DNA from 3 places in the Segeticoccus rhizosphaerae genome. Region 2 is predicted to be linked to each of the others. Evidence: riboswitches for the same ligand, from Rfam matches in the RefSeq annotation. Region 2 holds a riboswitch; each other region holds the start of a gene.

Region 1 (7,659 bases), on a different contig from region 2:
GCGCTCGGAGGACATGGTGGCAAGGATAGGTGCCCCGTCCCGCTGCGCTCACCCCGATATGCGCGCGGTCCGGTGGAGTCACCGCCGTTGTTGCGGCGAGAGCGCGCACTCGACGTCGCGCTCTCGCCGCAACGAGCGGGAGGGCAAGGTGCGGTCAGGAGGTCTTGGCCGCGGCGAAGCCCTGCTCGAGGTCGGCCAGGATGTCGTCGATGTGCTCGATGCCCACGGCGAGGCGCACCAGGCCCGGCGTCACGCCTGCCGCGAGACGGTCCTTGTCATCGCCCTGGGAGTGGGTGGTCGAGGCGGGGTGGATGACCAGCGAGCGCACATCCCCCAGGTTGGCGACGTGGCTGTGCAGGGTCAGCCCCTCGACGAACGCCCGGCCGGCCTCCAGGCCACCCGCGATCTCGAAGGCGAGCACCGCGCCGGCGCCCTTCGGCGTGTACTTCTGCGCCGCCGCGTGGAACTCGTTGTCCGGCAGCGACGCGTAGCGCACCGACTCCACCTGCGGGTGCTGGGCGAGGAACTGCGCGACCTTCTGGGCGTTCTCGACGTGCCGCTCGATCCGCAGGCTCAACGTCTCCAGCCCCTGGGCGATGAGGAACGCGTTGAACGGGGCCGGCGCCGAGCCGAGGTCGCGCAGCAGCTGCACGCGGGCCTTGAGGATGAAGGCGAGGTTGGCGCCGAACTGGCTGCCGACACCGAGGTCGCGGGCGTAGACGAGGCCGTGGTAGCTCTCGTCCGGCTGGTTGTAGTTCGGGAACCGCTCCGGGTCCTGGGCGAAGTCGAAGGTGCCGCCGTCCACGATGGCGCCGGCGATCACCGTCCCGTGCCCGGACAGGTACTTCGTCACGGAGTGGACGACGATGTCGGCACCCCACTCCAGCGGTCGCAGCAGGTAGGGGGTGGCGATCGTGTTGTCGACCACCAGCGGCACGCCGACCTCGTGGGCGACCGCTGCGATGTTCTCGATGTCGAGGACCTCGCCCTTGGGGTTGGCGATGGTCTCGCCGAAGAAGAGCTTGGTGTTGGGCCGCACCGCCGCGCGCCACGACTCCGGGTCGGTGGAGTCCTCCACGAAGGTGGTCTCCACACCAAGCTTGGCCAGGCTGTACTTCAGCAGGTTGTAGGTCCCGCCGTAGAGGTTGGGGCTGGCCACCACGTGGTCGCCCGCCTCGGCGATGTTGAGTACCGCGAAGGTGGAGGCGGCCTGGCCGGACGACAGCAGCAGGGCACCCACGCCGCCCTCGAGGCTGGCGATGCGCTTCTCGACGACGTCGCTCGTCGGGTTCTGCAGCCGGGTGTAGATGTTGCCGAGCTCCTTCAGGGCGAACAGGTCGGCTGCCTCCTGGGTGTCCCGGAAGACGTAGGAGGTGGTCTGGTAGATCGGGAGGGCCCGTGACCGGGTGTCCTCGTCGATCTCCTGGCCGGCGTGGATCTGGCGCGTCTCGAAGGACCAGTTGGGGGTGGTGTCAGTCATCGCTGTGGCCTTGCCTTTCGTGCGTTGTCGTCCAGGGAACGCACGCGCCCGCGCCGGTGGCGCGCCACGTGCGGTGCGGGGTGGCAGCGAACTGGTCTCCCGCGCTTGCACGACGTCGGGCGACGCCGTGCCAGGTCCTCACCCGGGGCACCCCACCGCGGTGGAGGGTTGCCGGTCAGCGAGCCGGGGCCGTTGCGCTGACACTCATGACCTGTCGTCAGGATAGCGGCGCGTCCACGGGCTGGATGGCGCGTCTCACTCATCGGACACCTGCGAGGTATGCCGCCCGGTCGCCGGCGTGGGCCGGCCGGCGGGTGAGTGCTGGCGGCGCGGCCGACCGGAAGCGGCGCACCACCAGGTCCACCAGCAGCGGGTGGGCGCCGATCGGCTCGCCGATCAGGTCGGCGCCGCTGCCGTCCAGTCGCGCTTGGAACACCCCGGGTGCGAGCAGGTATGACGCGACGCCCACCGTCGCCGCTCCCCGGCCCCGCAGGGCCGTGACGGCGTCGGCCACGGTCGGCGCGGCGGAGGCGGCGAAACCGACCGCCACGGGCGTGCCGAGGAGGCGGCGCAGGCGGTCGGCCGCGTGGTGCACCTCGTCGCGGGCCCGGGGATCGGTCGAGCCGGCCGCCGCGAGCACCGTCGCTCGGGGCACCGGCCCCGCAGCCGCGAGCCGATCGGCCACGGCCTGCAGCACCGCGTCGGCCGGTCCCAGGCAGGGCGTCACCGTGGCCAGGCCGCCGGTCGCCGCCACCGCGCGGGGCACGTCCACCCGCACGTGGTGACCCGCACTGAGGAAGATCGGCACCACGACGCACTCCGGCGTCTTCGCCAGCGCGTCGGAGAGGTGGGGACGAATCACGTCGATGTAGGACAGCCGGACGGCGACGCCGGGCAGCCGGTGGCCCACCCGCTGCCGCACCCGCTCGAGGACCTCCTGCCCCTGCGCGTCCCGGGTGCCGTGCGCCACCAGGAGCAGCTCCCGTGCCGCCGGTCCGTGTCGACTGTGCCGAGCAATGGTGTTCATGAGGTGACGCCCGCTTGCACGGCGGCCCCGGACCAGTGCGGGCTGAGCGTCACGACATCCCCCACCACCACGACGGCGGGCGAGCGCACCCGGGCGAGCGCCGCCACGTCGGCGATCGAGTCCAGCGTGCCCGTCGTGACCCGGTGGCGCGGGCCGAAGGCGTCCTCGACCACCGCGACCGGGCAGGCCGGGTCGCGGCCGGCAGCCATCATCAGGGCCGCGTTGCGCCGCAGGGTCGACACCCCCATGAGCACGAGAATCGTGTGGTCACGCCCCGTCGGCAGGTCGGGGACGTCCTCGTGCCCGGTCACGACGGTGAAGGCCCGCGCCAGGCCGCGATGGGTGACCGGGATGCCGACGGAGGCGGGAACGGCCAGGGCACTGGTGATCCCTGGGACGACCTCGACGGGGACGCCCTCCTGCTCACACGCCATACGCTCCTCGACGCCACGGCCGAGCACGTAGGGGTCGCCGCCCTTGAGGCGGACGACTCCCCTGCCGGCCGACGCCCGGTCGAGCAGCACCGCGTTGATCGCCTCCTGCGAGAAGGGGTGGTGCCCGGGCGTCTTGCCCACGTCGACGATCTCGACGTCGGCACCGAGGCCGTCCAGCACGCCACGGGGCGCGAGCCGGTCGACCACGACGACGTCGGCACGCTGCAGCAGCTCGACACCACGGGCCGTGATCAATCCGTCGTCACCGGGGCCGCCGCCCACGAGCGCCACCCAGCCGCCGGTCGGGCGGGCACCCCGTGCGTCGTCGGCGTTCACCGGTGGATCCCGCACTCGGTCTTGGCCAGACCGGCCCAGCGGCCCGACCGCGGGTCCTCGCCGGGCTCCACGCGGATGGTGCACGGCGCGCAGCCGATCGACGGGTAGCCCTCTGCCAGCAGGGGGTTCATCGGCACGCCGTGCTCGTCGGCGTAGTCGAGGAGGTCGTCGAACGTCCACGCCGCGAGCGGGTTGACCTTGACCAGGCCGTGCCGGGCGTCCCAGGCCACCTTCGGGCTGCCCAGCCGGGTCGGGGCCTCGTCGCGGCGAATGCCGCTGACCCACGCCTCGTAACCCGCAAGCTCCCGGGCGAGCGGCTCGACCTTGCGCATCCGGCAGCATGCCTCGGGGTCGTGGTCATACAGCCGCGCGCCGTGGACGACGTCCTGCTCGGCCACGGAGAGCTCGGCCCGCACGTCGACCACCGTGATCGGCAGCAGTGCCTCGGCGACGTCCCTCGTGCCGAGGGTCTCGACGAAGTGGTAGCCGGTGTCCAGGAACAGTACGTCGACGCCGGGCACGAACCGCGAGACCAGGTGTGCGAGCACACCGTTGGACATGCTGCTCGCGACCGCGAGCGACTCCCCGAACTGGCCCGCAGCCCAGGCCACCACGTCCTCCGCGGGCGAGGTGCGAAGCAGCCGGGAACCCGCCCGGGCCAGCTCCTCGAGCTGGGTGGCCGGCCGACGCGCGGTCCGCTCCCGCGTGCCCAGGTCGGTCATCGCAGGGTCTCCTCGGAGACCCGGTGGGCCCACTGCGCGAACGTCTCGTCACCGCGCTGCTCCCCCACGAACCGGCGGACCAGCCGCTCCACGTAGTCCGGGAGCTGCGCCGCCGTGACCTTGAGGCCGCGCACGGTGCGACCCAGCCCGGCCTCGTCCCGGTCCGTGGAGGCCAGTCCACCGCCGAGGTGCACCTGGAAGCCCGCCTCCTGGGTGCCGTCCTGCGAGGTGACCAGCTGGCCCTTGAGTCCGATGTCGGCCGTCTGGATCCGCGCGCAGGAGTTGGGGCAGCCGTTGACGTGCAGGCTGATCGGCGGCTCCACGGTGACGCCGGCGAGCCGGCGCTCGAGCTCGGCGACCGTGTCGGCCGCGGTGCCCTTCGTGTCGACGATCGCGAGCTTGCAGTACTCGATGCCCGTGCAGGCGATGGTCGAACGCCGGAAGGGGCTCGGCCGCACCGAGAGGCCGAGCTGCTCGAGGCCCGTGGTGAGCTCGGCGAGCCGGTCCGCGCCGACGTCGAGCACGAGCACCTTCTGGTGCGGTGTGAGCCGCACCCGCCGGCTCCCCACGCGCTCCACGAGATCGGCGAGCCGCCGCAGCAGCGTCCCGTTGACCCGGCCGACCAGTGGGGTGGCGCCGACGTAGTGCCGCCCGTCGCGTTGCTCGTGCACGCCGACGTGGTCTCCGGGGCGGGTCGCGCGGGCGGGCGCCGGGCCGTCGGGCAGTGGCCGGCCGAGGTATTCGGTCTCGAGCACCTCGCGGAACCGCGGGGCTCCCCAGTCGGCGAGGAGGAACTTCATCCGGGCCTTGTTGCGGAGCCGGCGGTAGCCGTAGTCCCGGAAGAGCCGCACCACCGACACCCAGACCTCGACGGCGTCCTCGGGGCGCACGAACGTCCCGAGCCGCTCGGCCAGCCGCGCGTTGGTGGACAACCCGCCACCGACCCAGAGGTCGTACCCCGGACCGAGCTGCGGGTGCACCACACCGACCAGGGAGATGTCGTTGATCTCGTGCACGACGTCCTGGCTGGGGTGGCCGGTGATGGCGCTCTTGAACTTGCGGGGCAGGTTGGCCAGCTCGGGGTCGCCGACGTAGCGCCGGCTGATCTCGTCGATGACCGGCGTGGGGTCGATGATCTCGTCCCGGGCGATCCCCGCCACGGGACTGCCCAGGATCACACGGGTGCAGTCGCCGCAGGCCTCGGTGGTCTGCAGCCCGACCGCCTCGAGCCGGCGCCAGATCTCGGGCACGTCCTCGATCCGCACCCAGTGCAGCTGGATGTTCTGCCGGTCGGTGATGTCGGCCGTGTCGCGGGCGAACTCGGTGGAGATGCCGGCGACCACCCGCAGCTGCTCGGTGGACAGCGCTCCCCCGTCGATGCGGATCCGCATCATGAAGTGACGGTCCTCGAGCTCGTGCGGCTCCAGCTGCGCGGTGCGGCCACCGTCGATGCCCGGCTTGCGCTGGGTGTAGAGGCCGAGCCACCGGAACCGACCACGCAGGTCATCCGGGTCGATCGAGTCGAATCCCTCTGTGGCGTAGACGTTCTCGACGCGGCCTCGGACGTCGAGCACGTTGCCCTCGGCCTTGAACACCTCGCCTGCGTTGAGCGGCTCGGTGCCGTCGACGGCCCACTGGCCGTGGCAGCGACGAGGTCGGGAGGGTCGTGCGGGCTGCTGGTCCGGCGGGTCCGCGCGGTCCTGCACGGAGGCTGACAAAGTGGTCATGGTGGGTCCTCACGGAAGGGGGAGGACGCGAGCCGCCGACGGCAGGAAGACCCCGGGCAGGGCCAAGGGGACGCGGAACCGGGCGACGCGCGCCCGGAGGGGGGCGGGACGCAGGTCCCGCAGGGTCAGGCGCGGCTCAGGCGGCCCGACACATGAGGTTGCTGCTGGTGCGCAGCAGGTCCACGTGACGACGAGTCACGAGGAAGGCGCTGCGGTCCAGGTCCATGCCCCGAGACTACGGGCGCCCTTCCAGCCTGTGAACCGTCCGTCCGCATGCCGGACCGATCCCCTCGGCCCGTCGGCCCGTCGGTCAGTCGCGCAGGAAACGGAGACGCCAGGCCTCCGGTCCCCGTTCGAGGTAGTCGACGGAGAACACCCCGGGGTAGCGACCCTCGATCTGCTGCAGCAGCGGCAGCGGGTCGTGCGGGGCGACCAGCACCAGCCCACCTCCGGGCTGGACCGCAGCCAGCGCGCCGAACACGGTCGCGTGCCGGATCTTGTGCGGCACCACCCGCGCGTCCAGCTCGGGCAGCTCGCCGACCGGGTCGCTCTCGCCGCAGCCACAGGCGTGGCCGTCGTGGCTGCCGGCGGCCGGAGCGCCGTGCTCGTGGGCCTCGTGTCCCCCGAGCAGCTCGTGCATCCCGCCGAGGATCTCGTGCAGCGAGACCGTCGACGACGAGGCGAGCAGCGGCAGGATCTGCTCGTTCTCCTTGCCCAGGTGGCTGTCGAACAGGACGCGCAGCGCCACCGCCTCGGTGGCGGCCCGCACCGGTGAATCCGCTCCGCGGACCGCCTCCACCTGCGCGCCGAGCACCTGGTGCTCGATCAGCATCGCGTCCACGAGCAGCCGCGCCCGGGGGTCGTCGTGGGCCGCGGCATACAACGTCTTCTCCTCTGCCATGGCATGGGGCAACAGCTCACGCTCGCACCAGGTCACCAGCCCGTGCCGGGAGGCGCCGGCCGCGTCGGCGTTGCCGTCCGTCGCCGCCGAGACGACGGCGGCCACATGGGCACGCAGGGCGGCGGCCAGCTCGGTGTGGTGGTTCTTGACGGCCTCCACCGCGGCCGAGTCGGCGGCTGTCGTTGCGACGACGAGGGTGTCCATGTCAGGTCCTTCGGTTGCGGGGGCACGGACGCAGCCATGCCAGGTCCCCGGCTGGCGGGGCTGCGCAAAGTTTATTACACTGTGTCCCGTGAAAAAAAATGGACCTGGCGTCGTCTCCCCCGAGTCGGACTACGGACCCCGTCCGGCGGTGCACCACCGCTCGCCGGCCTCGTTGTTGTCGGCCCCGCGAGCGGCCGTCTTCGACCTGCTCGTGGCCCAGCCCGAGCCGTGCACCGTCGCGGCCCTCGCACGCCTGATCCACCAGCACCCCAACACGGTTCGCGAGCACCTGGACGGTCTGGTCGAGTCCGGCCTGGTCGAACGCACCAGGTCCCGCAGCACCGGCCGCGGACGGCCCGCGTGGCTCTACGCCGCCGTCGAGGGCGAGGACAACCCCGGCGCGCGGGAGTATGCCGGGCTGGCGTCGGCCCTCGCGGCCCAGCTCGCCCGCACCAGTGACGACCCGGCCGGCGACGCGGTCGAGGCGGGCCGGACCTGGGGGCGCGAGCTCGCCCGTGCCCACGAGCCCGCGCGGAACCCCACCGAGGCCAGGCGCGAGGTCGTGGCAGTCCTCGACGAGCTCGGCTTCTCCCCCGACCCCGACCCCCGCGCCATGGTCGTCAAGCTGCGGCGCTGCCCGCTGCTGGAGGCGGCCTACCGGCACCCCGACATCGTGTGCGGTGTGCACCTGGGCATCGTGCAGGGGGTGCTCGAGCAGATCGGCGGACCCCCGGAGGGCACGGCGCTGCTGCCCTTCGCCGAACCGGGCGCGTGCCGCCTGGAGCTCACCGACCGGTCCGGCCGCTCGCGTCGATGACGCGCCGGCTG
Region 2 (7,659 bases):
CTCGATCCAGCAGAACCAGAAGCCGGACGCCCCCTTCGCCTTCATCGACGAGATCATCTCGAAGATCGACACGCCGAACGACCACACAGTCGTCATCCACACCAAGAAACCGTGGGCGCCGTTGCCGGCCGACATGGCGTTGTACGCTAACTCGGTCGTGCCGAAGGACTACGGCGGGAAGACACAGCAGCAGTTCGACAAGAACCCCGTGGGGTCCGGTCCGTTCAAGTTCGCCAGTTGGTCCAAGGGAAGCAGCCTCAAGCTCGTCAAGAATCCCCACTACTGGGACAAGAAGGTCCCGTACCTGGATTCGGTAACGTTCACTGTGGTGCCCGACGGCAACACGCGTGGGACCCAGCTGGCGAGCAATCAGATCCAGATCAACCAGGCTCCTGCCTACTCCAGTATCAAGGCGCTGCAGGCGCAGTCCAATGTGAAGGTCACCGCCTTCCCCTCGAGCGAAGTGGACTACTTCGCCATGAACACGACCCACAAGCCGTTCGATGACATCAACGTCCGCAAGGCGATCAGCCTGGCGATCGACAAGCAAGCCATCCTGAAGGCCGTCCTCTACGGACACGGGCAGGTCGCAGGAGCCTATCTCTCGCCGGTGACCTGGGCCCACGACTCGACGATCAAGCCGGTCCAGGCAGATGTCGCTGCAGCCAAGGCTGCTCTGGCGAAGTCGAGCGCTCCGAATGGTTTCTCGACATCGATCACCGTGGCCTCGGGCGACCAGGACGCGTCCACTGAGGCCCAGCTCATCCAGAGCGATCTCGCCAAGATCGGGATCAAGGTCAAGATCAATACCATCGACCCCGCCGCGGTGGTGACCGCGAGGCACGCAGGCAACTTCGACCTCCTCCTCGGTCTCTACACGACCGACATCGTCGACCCCGACGAGATCGCCCGATTCGCGGGCACCTACGACGGGGGCGTGCACACCATCTACACCGGGTTCAAAAGCGCCAAGATGGACAAGTTGGCCGAGAAGGCCAGCAGTGTCTCGAGCCAGAGCGAACGCAAGAAGGCCTACGACCAGATGCAGCAGATCATCGCGGACCAGGTCCCCTACATCCCCCTGTACTACGCGCCCGGTGTGTTCTCCTACTCCAACAAGGTGCAGGGCTTCCACCCGGGCGGCACCGGCAACTACTTCCTCGAGAAGGTCTGGATCTCCAAGTGACCGGCACGCAGCCGGGGTGCGCCAGGTCGCCGGCTGACTCGGCCGCACGGGGATCGCTCCAACGCACCGTGCGCCTGGCGAGGAATGGGCCGTGCCGCGCTGGGTGAGACGGAGACTGCTCCTCGCGGTTCCGGTCGTGTGGGGAGTGGTCACCATCTCCTTCCTGCTCATGCACCTCGCGCCGGGTGATCCAGCTCGTATCGCATTGGGAGAGAAAGCCAACCCGGCGTCTGTGGCGGCACTGCGCCACACATTGGGGTTGGACGGCAGCCTGCCGTCCCAGTACGTCAGGTACCTCGGTCAGCTATTCCACGGTGATCTGGGAGACTCAATCTACTTTCGCACCCCGATCACGACGTTGATGGGCGAGCGGCTTCCAGTGACCCTCGCTCTGATCGTACTTAGCGCCATATTTGCGACACTGATTGCCATCCCGTTGGCTTCGTGGAGTGCGGCGCGACCGGTCGGTCCGGCGTCATACGGGGTGAGGCTGTTCAACGCGATCGTCCAGGGAGCGCCGGCCTTCTTCATTGGCAGCATGCTGATCCTGTTCCTCGGGGTGCGGATCTCCGTCTTCCCGGCCGGTGGCTACCCCACTGACCTTGCCGGACGCCTCTGGGCCCTGGTGCTGCCCGCTCTGACGATCGCCCTGACCATCGTTCCGGTGCTGGTTCGCGGGCTCAAAACGGCCATGATCGAGTCGCTTGCCAGTGAGTACGTGGCCTTCGCTCGGTCCAAGGGTCTCGCGGACGGCGCGATTCGCCGTCGCTACGTGCTCCGTAACGCGAGCATCTCGGGGGTGAGTATCCTCGGCATTCAGGTGGGAGCGCTGGCCAGCGGGGCTCTGGTGATCGAGCAGGTCTTCGCCATCCCGGGCATGGGGTCCATGCTGATGGCAGGGATTCTCAACCGGGACTACGCGGTCGTGCAGGCGTGCACCTTGATGTTCGGCCTCCTGGTCGTGCTGGTCTACCTACTCACCGACTTCATCTACGCCCGACTCGACCCAAGGATGCGGATGGCATGACCTCGCCAACGACGCTAGCGCCCGCAGCCACGACGCGAGACTGGGTTCCTCGATGGGCACGGCGCCACAACGCCCAGCTCTGGTTCGGATCGGTGATTTTGGGGATCATCGTGCTGACCGCGATCTTCGCTCCGCTCATCACGACTCACAGCCCCACCGCCCCGGATGTCCCGAACGCGCTGCTGCCACCCTCGTCTGAACATTTTTTCGGCACGGACAACCTCGGCCGCGACATCTTCGCCCGCGTCATCTACGGCACCAGGAGCGACCTGACCATAGCGGTCGCGGCCGTGATTGCCCCCTGGATCCTCGGCATGGTCATCGGTGCGGTCAGCGGATACTTCGGCGGCTGGTTCGACACCATCATCATGCGGGTCGCTGACATCTTCACTGCGTTCCCCTTCTTCATCTTGGTCATCTCACTTGTCTTCATCCTCGGCAACGGCGCCAAGAGCATCTTCATCGCGATCACTGCGGTGTCCTGGGTGGCCTACGCAAGGATCGTGAGAGGCGAGGCGATGGTGCTGCGGAACAAGGAGTTCATCGCCGCTTGCCAGGTCAGCGGAATCTCCACGATGCGCACACTGACTCGCCACGTTGTCCCCAACGTGGCCACCCAGGCCATCGTCTACTCGATGAGTGACATCGTCATGAACGTCGGAGTCATCGTGACCTTGAGCTACTTCGGACTCGGCATCGTGCCCCCCACACCGGACTGGGGGTCGATGATGGCCGACGGGCAACAATTCCTCGCCGGAGGTTACTACGGCTTGACGCTGTTCCCTGCGGGTGCAGTGATCCTCACGAGCCTGGCTCTGGCTCTCATCGGAGATGGCCTTGCACACGTTCTCCGGATCGACCGCTAGGCCGGGTGAAGGATGGAGACGACCGAACCACTGCTGACTGTCGAGGGGCTGAACGTCGAAGTCACGATCGAGGGTCAGCGTCTGACCGCCCTCAAGGACGTGTCGTTCTCACTCGACCCGGGAGAGGCCCGCGGCTTGGTTGGTGAGTCCGGATCAGGCAAGAGCCTCACGCTACGAGCGATCCTCGGTCTACTGCCGCCAAACGTCCAGGTCACCTCGGGAAGGATGGTCTTCGACGACGAGGAGTTCATCTTCGGAGGCTCCAAGCATGCAACGACCGCCAAGCGGCTCGTGAAGTTGCGGGGTTCCAAGATCTCGATGATCTTCCAGGAGCCCGCGGTAGCGCTGAACCCGGTCATCCCGGTCGGCGAACAGATCGTCGATGCGGTCATGCGCAAGGACCGCATGCGCAAGAGACAGGCACGCAAGTACGCACTCGAGCTCATGCAGCAAGCAGGCATCGACGACGCGGAGACCAAGATCGATGCCTACCCGTTCGAGCTGTCCGGGGGTTTGAAGCAGCGAGTCATGATCGCGGCCGCAGTCGCAGGCAGGCCGAAACTGCTGCTGTGCGACGAGCCTACGACAGCACTCGACGTGACCGTGCAGAAGCAGATCCTGCGACTGTTCACTCGCCTACGGGACGACTTGGGTGCCAGCCTGCTGTACGTCACTCACGATCTCGCGGTGGTGGCCCAGCTGTGCGATTCCCTGACGGTCCTGTACGCCGGTCGCGTCATGGAGGGCTCCAACGACCTTCGAGCGATCCTCGACCATCCGCGGCACCCCTATACCGAGGCCCTGTTGCACTCCACCCCCGACATCGACCAGATCAGCCGCCGCCTCTACTCCATCCCGGGCAGCGCACCGGCGCTAAACCACCAGATGAGCGGCTGCCCGTTCGCCCCACGCTGCGAATATCGACAGGATGACTGCGTCGTGGCGCCCATTCCCGACATGTCCGACATCCCCGGGCGTGAGGTCCACTGCTTGCACCAGGTCGGTAGCAAACCTCCACCCGACGCCATCCGCGAACACCTGCAGCTCGACCGTCCTGAGGAGGGCGCTCCATGACGGCCGACCCCCTGCTGCAGTGCAGCGACCTGGTCGTGAGCTTCAAACAGAAGCGAGGCAAGGACAGCTTCTACGCGGTCAAGAATGCGTCTCTCGACGTCGGCCGCGGTCAGATCATTGGCCTGGTCGGAGAGTCCGGCTCCGGAAAATCCACCATCGCGCGCGCCGTCGTCGGCCTTCAGCCTGTGGACTCCGGAAGGATCACGTTCGACGGTCGTGTGCTCCACCGTAGGCGCAGGAGTGAAGACAGGCGCCAGATCCAGATGGTCTTCCAAGATCCCTACGGCTCACTTGACCCACGCATGAGCATCAGATCGACGCTCGTGGAGATGATTCGACGACACTCGGAACTACGTGGTCAGGCAATCGACAACAGGTGCCGCGAGCTGATGGAGATGGTGCGGCTACCCGAGTCCGTGCTCGGCTCTCGGCCTGCGGGCATGTCGGGTGGGCAGCGCCAACGGGTGGCGATCGCGCGGGCACTGTCCATCAACCCGCAGTTGTTGGTCGCGGACGAACCGGTCGCTGCCTTGGACGTGTCCGTGCAAGCCGGCATCGTCAACCTACTCAGCGACCTGAGACACGACTTCGGCCTCTCCATCCTCTTCATCTCGCACGACCTGTCCATCATCCGTACCCTGTGCGACCGGGTGAGCGTCATCTACCGCGGCGAGATCGTCGAGGAGCAGTCGTGCGCCGACTTGTTCGAGTCGCCGCAGACGTCCTACACACGAACACTCTTGAGCGCCATCCCCCGTCTCAAGGCACAGCAAGGCCACAACACGGACAGCCGCTAATCCCGCTGAACTGACCGAACAGTCTGAAGAACGCAACCTGCAACAGGGAGAGGGGCTCTGGCGCATCGGCAACCGTGCCTTCGTGGTCAGACACGCGTCACGGATGTCGGGCTCCTGACGTTCGACACCAACGCCAGAATGCTCTGAACTGTCGGCGCCTCAGGTGGCAGCGCGCGGCCTGCAACACATGCGGGTTCCGTCCCGGTCGGCCTGATGCGACCGGAACCGCTCCCGGTTAGCGATCCGGATGGAGGCGGGGCCGCTTGATTTGCTACTCGTCGCTTGCCGTCCATCTGGTGAACACGTTGGCTTTCGGGCGGATGAGGCTGTTAGGTTGGCCGCGCCTATCCAGAGCAGTTGAGAGACCTGGCTCATCGAAGCTGCAGCAACCCCCCGAAATCGGGTGAGGGTGCTAACGCCAGGACCGATGGAGGATCGATGTATTCAGCGCCGTCACGGCACGCCGCTCCCGGCCGCACCGCCCGGTTCTACGCGCGCCGGCACGTCGATCTGTGCCGGGTGACGGCAGACCGCTGTCGCCCTCGCCAGCTGCACCGCTGAAACCCGCTCGACCCACGCGAGGGCACGCACCCTCCCCCACCCTTTTGGCACCAGGCCATGCCTTGGCGCCTCGACCTGCCCGGAGTCTTCCTGTGTCCACATCCACCACGCCGTCTGCCACACGTTCCGACCGTCCTCAGTTGAAGCGGATCCGCACCCACAGCAGCTGGGAGGGAACCATGCGGACCCGTCACCAGGTCCGCGACCTCGATCCCTTCCACACCGCCGAGCCGGCTCCCGCGGGCGGAGATGACAGTGCCCCGAGCCCGATGGAGTATGTGGTCGCCGCGCTCGCCGGCTGCCTCGCCGTGGTCGTCGAGACCGTCGCCGCCGAACAGCAGCTTCACGTCACCGCGCTGGACATCGGGATCGAGGCCACCATGGACACCCGCGGCTTCCACGGGACTGCCGATGTCAGCCCCCACTTCCGTGATCTGGTGGTGCGGGCCCGGTTCGGGCTGGACGACCCGGACGCGCTGCCCGGGCTGCAGGACGAAGTGGAACGCCGTTGCCCCGCGTTCAACCTGGTCAAGGACGCCGGCGTACCCATCACCCAGGACTGGTCCGTCGTGGAGGACGCGCGATGACCGGCGTCGGCGCCTGGACGATCGGACTGGCTCTGGCCTACACCCTCTTCCTGGTCGGCGCGGGACGCGTCGCCCGCCGCCGCGAGTCGGCCGGCCGCGACTTCTTCGCCGGTGGTCGACGGTTCCGGCCGCTGACAGTCGCGTTCTGCATCACCGGCCTGTTCTCGGGCTCCTCGTTCATCGCCATCCTCGAGCTCAGCTACCACACCGGCGTGTCAGCAATCTGGTACGGCGTCGCGGAGTCCGTGCAGGTCCTGCTCATCGCCGGGCTACTGGTCGTGCCGTTCCGGGAGCGGATGGTGGTGACCATCTCCGGCCTGATCGGCGACCGGTACGGCCGGCTCGCGCTCGGCGTCGGCGGCGCGATCACCGCGTTCACCTTCCCGATGTGGTCGGTCGCCACGGCCATCGCCTTCGCGTCCGCGCTGCACGCGTTCACCGGCCTCTCGATCCAGGTGGCCATCGTGTGCACCGCCCTCCTGCTGCTGTTCTACCTGTGGTCAGGAGGCATGTGGTCGATCGCCTTCACCCAGACAGCCAACTGCGTGGTCTTCGCCCTGATGCTCGCGCTCGGTGCGGCCGCCTTCCTCATCAAGCCCGGATTCAGCGGGCTGGCAGACCTGTCCGCATCTCAGCCAGCACTGTTCGACTGGTCCGGGGTGGGGCTACCGCTGGTGGTGGCATGGTTCGGCACGTTCATCGTCAACGTCATCCTGGCCCAAGCGGCGCTGCAGATGGCGCTGTCCTGCCGCACGCCCGAGGAGGGCCGCAAGGGCCTGGTGTACGCCGTCGGATTCGGCACGCCCTTCATCCTCCTGGGTGTCGTGTTCGGCCTCGCCGCCGCCCTCGTGGTGCCCGACCAGACACTCGGCCTGGTCGCCGTCCCCCTCTACATCGCCCAAGTGCTACCCGCCCCGCTCACTGCCGTGTTCTGCCTGGGCATCTGGGCCTGCGCCCTCGGCTGGGGCGGCCCATGCCAGTTCTCCGGCGCCACCAGCCTGGGCCGCGACGTCGGCCGGGCCATCCGGCCCCAAGCCACCGAGGACGACCAAGTGCGGTACACCCGCTGGTCGCTGGTCCTGCTCACCGCCCTGATGATCACCTTCGGCTTCCTGCGCACCGAGCAGTCGGCCTGGTGGAACGTCCTGGCCTGGACCCTGCGCAACGGGGCCACCCTCGCCCCCGTCCTCGGCGCGCTCTTCTGGCCGGTCGCCACCCGCCGCGCCGTCCTCGCCGCCATGAGCTGCGGCTTCCTCACCGGATTGACCTGGTACCAACTCGGAGGCTGGCAGCCCGACCAGTTCTACCTCGGCATCCACCCCGTATGGGTGGGCATGAGCATCAACCTCCTCATCCTGCTCGCCGTCACCCTGGCGCAGTCCCCACGCGCCTGGACGATCACCCCACCCAGCGAGCCACGCCGGCGGCGCCACGGCATCTGGACGCTGACCGCCGCCGTGGTCCTGGGCCTTTCCACCGTGATCGCCTGGGGCTGGCTGCAGACCCGTGGACTCGGCGGACTCACCGGATTCGCCACAGTGACGTTGGTCGCGGCCGCCGC
Region 3 (7,659 bases), on a different contig from region 2:
CCCGTCGTCGGCGCAGACCTCGACGGGGTGGACTGGGGCATCGACCCCGACGACCGCTCCGTGATCGTGAGCCGCCGGCCGGGTCACTACCAGGCCACCTTCCTGGAGATCGGGCGCGACGTCGAGGCGCGGACCTTCGCGGTGAGCCCAACGAAGCTTGCCGGTGTGGCGCCCGAGGACCTCGCCCTCGATCCTCACTCCGCTGACCTCGTGCGCACGCTCGCCAACCGCGTCTCCGGCAGCGCCAGGACCCCGCTCGGCAAGGCGATCAGGATCCAGGACTGGCTGCGCGACCCGACTCGCTTCAGCTACTCACTGACGTTGGCTCCGCCGCGACGGGACGCGGACGGCAACCGCCTCGACCCGATCAGCCATTTCCTCGTGACCAAGCAGGGCTACTGCACCCAATTCGCCACGGCGATGGTCATGATGGCCCGCGCGGAAGGCATCCCGGCGCGGATGGCCGTGGGATTCCTGCCCGGAGTGGAGGACGGCAACGACCTCTACACCGTCACCCAGTCCAACGCGCACGCGTGGCCCGAGCTCTACGTTCCGGACCTGGGCTGGGCCCGGTTCGAGCCGACACCAGCCGTCCGGTCCGGTGAGCCCCCGGTCTACGCCGAACAGGCACCGGCCGAGGCGACACCCGGAGGCCGCCCGTTGAACCAGAGCGAGGCAGCGCCCCCGGTCGTGCAGCCCGGCGCCCCGAAACGAGACATCACCTCGCTACCGAACGACACCGACACCACTACCGCCCCCGCTCCGTCTGCCTCACCATGGTGGGACCGGCTCCCCTACGGCGTGGGCGTCCTGGTGCTCGCGATCCTCGCCGGCCTGGTCGTGCCCCTCGCCGGCCGCTACCGGCGCCGGCACCTGGCCCGGTTCCCCGGACGCGACGGGGTCGAAGCGCAGTGGGCCGCGTTCTCCAGCAGGATGTCCGACTTCGGCTTCGCCGAGCCCCGAGGGCGCACACCGCGGCAGCTGCAGCGCCACTACCAACAGCACACCGGGCTCGACAAAGAGTCCGCGGCAGCCATGGGCAGGGTCCTGCAGACCCTCGAGCAATCCCGGTATGCCGTGCCCACCGCCCAGCCGTTGTCCATCGGGAGCGACACCAAGCAGGTGCTGCGCGACGTCACGAGGACGCGATCGTGGAGCACGCGCCTGGAAGTCATGCTCTGGCCCGGCAGCGGGCGCGAGCAGTTGCGGATCTGGGCGAGGGCCGCCGCTGAGCTCCTCGCACGACCGGGCCAGGAGCTCGGCGACCGGGTGGACAGCTGGACGACGCGGCGCCGCCGTCGCTCCGCACGCACCCGACCCCAGTGAGGAATCTTCGTGAGGTTCCGCCCCCCAGGAGGGCACCAAACCTCGCGATGATTCCTCACGCCAACCCCGGTTTACCCGGCCGCGCGATCAGTCGAGGTAGTCGCGCAGGACCTGCGAACGGCTCGGGTGCCGCAGCTTGCTCATCGTCTTGGACTCGATCTGCCGGATCCGCTCACGCGTGACGCCGTAGACCTTGCCGATCTCGTCCAGCGTCTTGGGCTGACCGTCGGTGAGGCCGAACCGCATCGAGACCACACCCGCCTCGCGCTCGGACAACGTGTCGAGCACCGAGTGCAGCTGCTCCTGCAGCAGCGTGAAGGAGACAGCGTCCGCCGGGACGACCGCTTCGGAGTCCTCGATCAGGTCACCGAACTCGCTGTCGCCGTCCTCACCCAGCGGCGTCGCCAGGGAGATTGGCTCACGGCCGTACTTCTGGACCTCGACGACCTTCTCGGGCGTCATGTCGAGTTCCTTGGCCAGCTCCTCCGGCGTGGGCTCCCGGCCGAGGTCCTGCAGCATCTGCCGCTGCACGCGGGCGAGCTTGTTGATGACCTCCACCATGTGCACCGGGATGCGGATCGTGCGGGCCTGGTCGGCCATGGCCCGGGTGATCGCCTGCCGGATCCACCACGTCGCGTAGGTGGAGAACTTGTAACCCTTGGTGTAGTCGAACTTCTCGACCGCGCGGATCAGACCGAGGTTGCCCTCCTGGATCAGGTCGAGGAAGAGCATCCCGCGGCCGGTGTAGCGCTTGGCCAGCGAGACCACGAGCCGCAGGTTGGCCTCGAGCAGGTGGTTCTTGGCCTTCTTGCCGTCCTGCGCGATCCACCACAGCTCACGCTTGAGCTTCATCTCGATCTTCTCGCCGGAGTTCAGCTGCTCCTCGGCGAACAGGCCAGCCTCGATCCGCTTGGCCAGGTCGACCTCCTGCTCGGCGTTGAGCAGCGCCACCTTGCCGATCTGCTTCAGGTAGTCCTTGACCGGGTCGGCCGTGGCGCCGGCCGTGACGACCTGCTGGGCCGGGGCGTCGTCCTCGTCGTCCTGCCGCAGCACGAACCCGCCGGTCTCGGACTCCTCCTCGACCGGCTTGGCAGGCGCGTCGGCCTCGTCCTCGTCGTCCTCGAGGTCCTCGTTGGGCACGTCGTCGGCGGACTCCGCGGCCTTCTTCGCCGCTCGCTTGGAGGCGGCCTTGGTCGTCTTCTTGGCCGTTTGCTTCTTGCCCGTGGTCGTCGCGGGCTCCGCCGCGGCAGCCGCCGCCTGCTTGGTCGTCGCGGCGTTCTTGGTCGGGGTCTTCTTGGCCGGGCCCTTCCTGGCCGTCTCCTTCTTGTCCGCCTTGTCCTCCACCGCCGTCTCGGCCGCCTTCGGTCCCGATGCCTTCTTGGCGGGGCTCGCGCTGGCCTTGGCCGCGGCCTTCTTGGTCGTCGCGGCCGTCTTGGTGGAGGCCGTCGTGGTCTTGCGCGTGCTGGTCGCGGCGACGGCCCGGTGGGCGGTCGCGGGGTCGAGGGTCACCGCGATCCCCTGCTGCTCGAGCGCGCGCAGCACCACCTTCATCCGCTTCGGCGTCACCTCCGCGGCCACGAGCCCCTCACGCAGCTGCTCACTGTCGACCGATCCGCGGGTCGTGCCGAGACGAAGCAGGTCCTGCAGTGCGGGGTGGCCGAACTCGGCGGGCAGGGACTCAGCCGCAGCGGCGGAGGATGAGGGGGACTTCGACACAGGCGACACCGACTACCTTTCGTCGCACTGCGCGGCGCGGAGCGCGTGCGACATCACCGTGCCGGCTACGCGCCAGACACGATCAGATGATGGGGGGTGGATGGTCCCAGCGGCCTTCGGTTCCGACCGTTCGGCCGCAGGTTCCCTACCATTATAAAACCTTGGAGGGTGTGCTGTCTCCACGGACCCCGATGGAAGACGGTGACGCGCCTGCGGTCAGGCGTCGGCCTTGACGGCCAGGACGGGACACGGGGCATCGAGCAGGATCCGCTGAGCGTTGGAACCCAGGATCAGCTTGCCCACCGGGGTGCGCCGCCGCAGCCCGATGACGATGAACTCGGCATCCACCTCCTCGGCCACTGCGATGAGGTCCTCGGCCGGCTCGTTGCCGCGCACCAGCTGACGCACCTCGTGCTCGACTCCGACCTCATCCAGCTGGGCCTGCACCTGGCCGAGCTCCTGCTCGAACCGCTGGGCCTCCTGGCTGTCGAAATCTCGTCCGCCGCGATGGGAGTTGATGACGATCAGCTTGGTGCGGCGCAACTGGGACTCCTCCGCGGCACGGCGAAGCGCTGCACGTCCCTCCTTGGTCGGCACATATCCCACGACGACAGCCACTGGAACCCTCCTTGGTCGAGACGCGCGGCTCCTGCCACGCCGCAGACGCTACCGGATGGCACGGGTCGGCGCGTCGGGCTTGGCCGAAGGCTGGCCGACTCAGCCGGTCAGGGCCTCCCGCACGACGGCCCCGACCTGTGCGGTCTCGATGAGGAAGCCGTCGTGGCCGTGCGGCGACGTGATCAGTCGGTAGGTGCCCCGGTCGCCGGCCTCGACGATCTCGCGCGAGAGCCGCGCCGGGTAGAGGCGGTCGGAGTCGACGGCCGCGACGGTCAGCTCGCCGTCGAAGCGGCGCAGGGCCCGTCGCAGGCCGCCGCGACCACGTCCGACGTCGTGGGAGTTCATCGCCTCGGTGAGCACGAGATACGAGTTGGCGTCGAACCGGGACGCCAGCTTGCGGCCGTGGTGGTCGAGGTAGCTCTCGACCGCGTAGCGACCCCCACCACCGAGCGGCTGTTCTCCCCGTTGCGCCTCGCGGCCGAACCGATCGGCCAGCTCCACCTCGCTGCGGTAGGTGACGTGGGCGATGCGCCGCGCGAGCGCGAGCCCGCTGTCGGGGCCGTCGTGGCCGTAGTAGTCGCCGCCCCGGAAGTTCGGGTCCTGCCGGATGGCCAGCAGCTGCGGCTGGCACCAGGCGATCTGCTCGGCGGTGGCGTAGCCGGTGCTGGCGAGCACGATCGCTCGAGCCACCATCTCGGGATGGCTCACCGCCCACTCCAGCGCGCGCATCCCACCCATCGAGCCACCGACCACCCCGGCCCACCGGGTGACCCCGAGGGAGCGCGCCAGCGCCGCCTCGGCGCCGACCTGGTCACGGATGGTCAGGAACGGGAAGCGCCCGCCCCAGGACCGGCCGTCCGGGCCCACCGACCCGGGTCCGGTGGTGCCAGAGCACCCGCCCAGGACGTTGCTCGCGACGATGAAGAAGCGGTCGGTGTCCAGTGGGCGGCCGGGGCCGATGATGCCCTCCCACCACCCGGGCGTCGGCTGGCCCGGTCCGGCCGGACCCACGACGTGGCTGTCACCGGTCAGGGCATGCTCCACCAGCACAGCGTTGGTGCCGTCGGCGTCCAGGCTGCCCCACGTCTCGTAGGCGATCCGGACGTCGGGCAGCACCCCTCCGGCCTCGAGGGCCAGTCGCCCGACGTGCACCGTATGCCGGCCGGCCGGCTCCCTGGCACCGCTGGCCGGCAGGGGCGGTGCGCTCGGCGAGACCCGCGTTCGTGGGCGAATGGTGACGGTCACGGCGGCAGCTCCCGGGGTCCGAGGGGCCCGTCCGGGCCCGCGCTTGCCGACTCGGTCCGAGTCGGCCAGGTCATCACCCGGGGCACCCCACCGCGGAGGAGGGTTGCCGGCCAGCGAGCCGGGGCTTCGCGCTGGCGCTCATGACCTCCCCCGACTCTAACGACGACCCGGTCCCGCGGGGACCCCGTGTCCGCAACGTGGACGCCCCGCTCGCGCGGCTGGGGCCGCGGCTGCGGATCAGGCGGTCGCCGTCTCGGGACGGATGGACAGATCGACCATGCGCAGCAGCAGCAGCGCCAGTCGGTAGCTCGGATCCGACTCGAGGGCCTGCTCGAGGGCGAGCCTGGTCAAGGCGCCGTCGCCGCGCCACCAGGTGAAGCTGGCGAGCACGGTGAGCGGTGCCACCGCCCACTCGGGTGACAGGCAGCGGCACAGCTCGATCAGCCTGGCCTCGATCCGCTGCCGCGAGACCGCCTGCGTGAGGTCGTCTCCGGTCGGGACCGGTGGCAGTACGGCCCGGAGCTGCGCGACGACCTCTGGAGCGGCCCGGTCGAAGCCGAGGGTGCCGGGACACAACCAGGCGATCAACCCGTCGCGCAGGTCGATGTCGACCAGGGACACGGCCGCCATCGCCAGCTCCTCCGGTGTCAGCTCGGCGACCGGCACAGCCTCGTCGGAGTGATCGAGCAGGTGACCCCAGGCGCGCAGCTCCGCGAGGTCGTCGTCGTGCTGCTCTGCCGGCCGGTCGATCGAGTCCAGGCGCCGGTCCAGCCATCGGCTGGCCGCGGCATCCACGGCCCCGGCAAGCAACGGGCGCGCCGGGCGCAGCCACGCGGCCAGCGCGGCGCGATCCGCCACCGGTTGCTTCTCGCGGGCCACGAACTCGGCCACGGCGGCGACCTCGTCGGCACCGGGGACGGGACGACCCTGCGGCGGGCAGCAGTCGGCGCTGGTGCAGTCCAGGTCGTACCACCGCCCGTCCCTCACCACGAGCCGGTCGCGGACCCCGAGCCCCGCGTCGACGCAGGCGGTGCTCATGGCGTCGAGCGCCGGGCGCGAGGCTCCGTCGATCTTCTCGTACCCGATCAGCAGGACGTCCTGCGCTCCCGAGTCCAGCAGCGGCCCGAGCAGCTGCGCGACCGTCGGCCCCGCCTCCGCCGGCGGCGGCAGGTCGACCCGCGCCCGCAGCCCCAACCGGTTGCCGTGCAGGGCCACCACGACGAGGCTGTTCACCGGGTGGTAGCCGAGTTCGTAGGGCAGCACCGCGATGACGTCGGCGGGCCCCTTGACGTGAAGTGTTGTGGTCATCCCCCGACACTGGTCGGCGCCGGATTCACCGGAAAGGTCCGTGACGAATCTGTGGATGGTGCGCATACAGTCGGGGGGAAGGGGACGACCACGTCCCCGCCCGACGATCGGGCACCTCGGCACATGGACAGGAGTGACCATGAGTTTCTTGGACAAGGCCAAGCAGGCGTTCGGGACCGCGAAGGACAAGGCCGGCGAGCTGGCCACGGAACACGGAGACAAGATCGATTCCGCCATCGACAAGGGCGGCAGCTTCATCGACCAGAAGACCCACGGCAAGTACGCCGACAAGGTCGCCAAGGCGGGGTCGACGGCCAAGAACGCGGCCGACAAGCTCGCGGCCCAGAGCGAGGCGGGCGCGGACCGGGAGACGCCCGAGGCGCGGCCCGACCCCGAGGCGCCGCGCGCCGCGGCGGACCCGTCGCAGGCCGCTGGTCCCATCCCCGCCCCGGAGCCGGTCGACCCGCCGGAGCCGATCCGGCCGAAGGACCCGGGCACGCCCGGTCTGTAGCGGCGGGCCGCCCCCTGCCGGGCCTTCGGGGCAGCCGCCCAGGAGCGTGCGACGCGGGGTCAGCCGATCACGTCGCCGGGCACCACGTCCGGTGCCCGGCGATGTGGTCGCGTGCCCTCCCAGGCGAGGAAGTCCTCGGTGAGGTTGACGACGGTGACCGCGACCCAGCCGACCACGACCGCGTCGTCGCCGAGCCCGAACACGCCCAGCACCGCCTCGGGCATCAGATCGACCGGTGACACGACATACGCCACTGCCCCCAACAGGATGAGCAGCTCTCGCACCGTGGCACCGCGGTAGTCGCCGCGCACGGTCGCGAGGGTGAGTCTCGGCAGCGCGGCCACGCGGGTCAGCAACCCCGGTGAGCCGGCCCGGGTGCTCGCACGCACGGCGGTCACCAGCGAGCGCAGGGCGTCCCATCGCAGCCAGGTGCTCGAAGCCATCGCGGCCCTCCAGGGTTCTCGTCGGGCACGTGCCGCGCCCGTCGCCTCACTCCAACGTCCGGGCGGAACGGACCATTCCTGTGCTCAGCGGTGGAGCGGCCGCGACTTCGGCGGGAACTCGTGCTTGGTGTGATCGGCTATCCGGTGCAACAGGTAGGTGTCGAGCCCGGCGCCCACCACACCCCCGACCAGCGGCACGGCCTTGCCGAACCGGGTGAGGGCCTTCTTGCCCACCTGGCTGACCAGCCGGAAGCCGACGCCCTTGTTGATCGCGAGCATCACCGGCCCGGGGAGCCGCTCGGCTGCCAGGCTGGACAGTCGGCCCGCGGGCACGACACCCACCTTCTGGAGCAGGTCGTCGGCGTCCGCGCCGACGAGGGCGAGCAGGATCGCCGAGCGCACCTCCGGTCGGCGGATGTCGTAGCCACGGACGGACGCCACGGCGGCGACCATCCTGGTGGCCACGAGGTAGAACTCGAGCACGTTCGCGGG

The links. Region 2 has a riboswitch for S-adenosylmethionine ahead of FCN22_RS19670 (OsmC family protein). Riboswitches for the same ligand answer to the same signal wherever they lie in the genome.
Region 1: linked by a shared signal. The riboswitch ahead of FCN22_RS03380 (bifunctional o-acetylhomoserine/o-acetylserine sulfhydrylase) and the one ahead of FCN22_RS19670 (OsmC family protein) in region 2 are both predicted to bind S-adenosylmethionine.
Region 3: linked by a shared signal. The riboswitch ahead of metX (homoserine O-acetyltransferase MetX) and the one ahead of FCN22_RS19670 (OsmC family protein) in region 2 are both predicted to bind S-adenosylmethionine.

What each region holds. Positions count from the first base shown of each region.
Region 1 is NZ_SWMA01000003.1:102,702-110,360, reverse strand. Features, by position in the region: gene hrpA (ATP-dependent RNA helicase HrpA) at 1-15, opposite strand, end outside; gene FCN22_RS03380 (bifunctional o-acetylhomoserine/o-acetylserine sulfhydrylase) at 155-1,480, opposite strand; SAM riboswitch class IV at 1,577-1,692, opposite strand; gene FCN22_RS03375 (sirohydrochlorin chelatase) at 1,740-2,507, opposite strand; gene cobA (uroporphyrinogen-III C-methyltransferase) at 2,504-3,277, opposite strand; gene FCN22_RS03365 (phosphoadenylyl-sulfate reductase) at 3,274-3,999, opposite strand; gene FCN22_RS03360 (nitrite/sulfite reductase) at 3,996-5,726, opposite strand; gene FCN22_RS22650 (DUF2249 domain-containing protein) at 6,037-6,831, opposite strand; gene FCN22_RS03350 (helix-turn-helix transcriptional regulator) at 6,920-7,648, shown strand; gene FCN22_RS03345 (DUF8744 domain-containing protein) at 7,645-7,659, shown strand, end outside.
Region 2 is NZ_SWMA01000047.1:22,342-30,000, forward strand. Features, by position in the region: gene FCN22_RS19645 (ABC transporter substrate-binding protein) at 1-1,186, shown strand, start outside; gene FCN22_RS19650 (ABC transporter permease) at 1,290-2,213, shown strand; gene FCN22_RS19655 (ABC transporter permease) at 2,210-3,079, shown strand; gene FCN22_RS19660 (ABC transporter ATP-binding protein) at 3,092-4,153, shown strand; gene FCN22_RS19665 (ABC transporter ATP-binding protein) at 4,150-4,950, shown strand; SAM riboswitch class I at 5,292-5,384, shown strand; gene FCN22_RS19670 (OsmC family protein) at 5,691-6,098, shown strand; gene FCN22_RS19675 (sodium:solute symporter family protein) at 6,095-7,659, shown strand, end outside.
Region 3 is NZ_SWMA01000003.1:120,958-128,616, reverse strand. Features, by position in the region: gene FCN22_RS03460 (transglutaminase TgpA family protein) at 1-1,326, shown strand, start outside; gene FCN22_RS03455 (RNA polymerase sigma factor) at 1,414-3,042, opposite strand; gene FCN22_RS03450 (universal stress protein) at 3,259-3,660, opposite strand; gene metX (homoserine O-acetyltransferase MetX) at 3,760-4,905, opposite strand; SAM riboswitch class IV at 4,940-5,051, opposite strand; gene FCN22_RS03440 (DUF4192 domain-containing protein) at 5,143-6,213, opposite strand; gene FCN22_RS03435 (antitoxin) at 6,353-6,724, shown strand; gene FCN22_RS03430 (YkvA family protein) at 6,784-7,167, opposite strand; gene FCN22_RS03425 (EcsC family protein) at 7,252-7,659, opposite strand, start outside.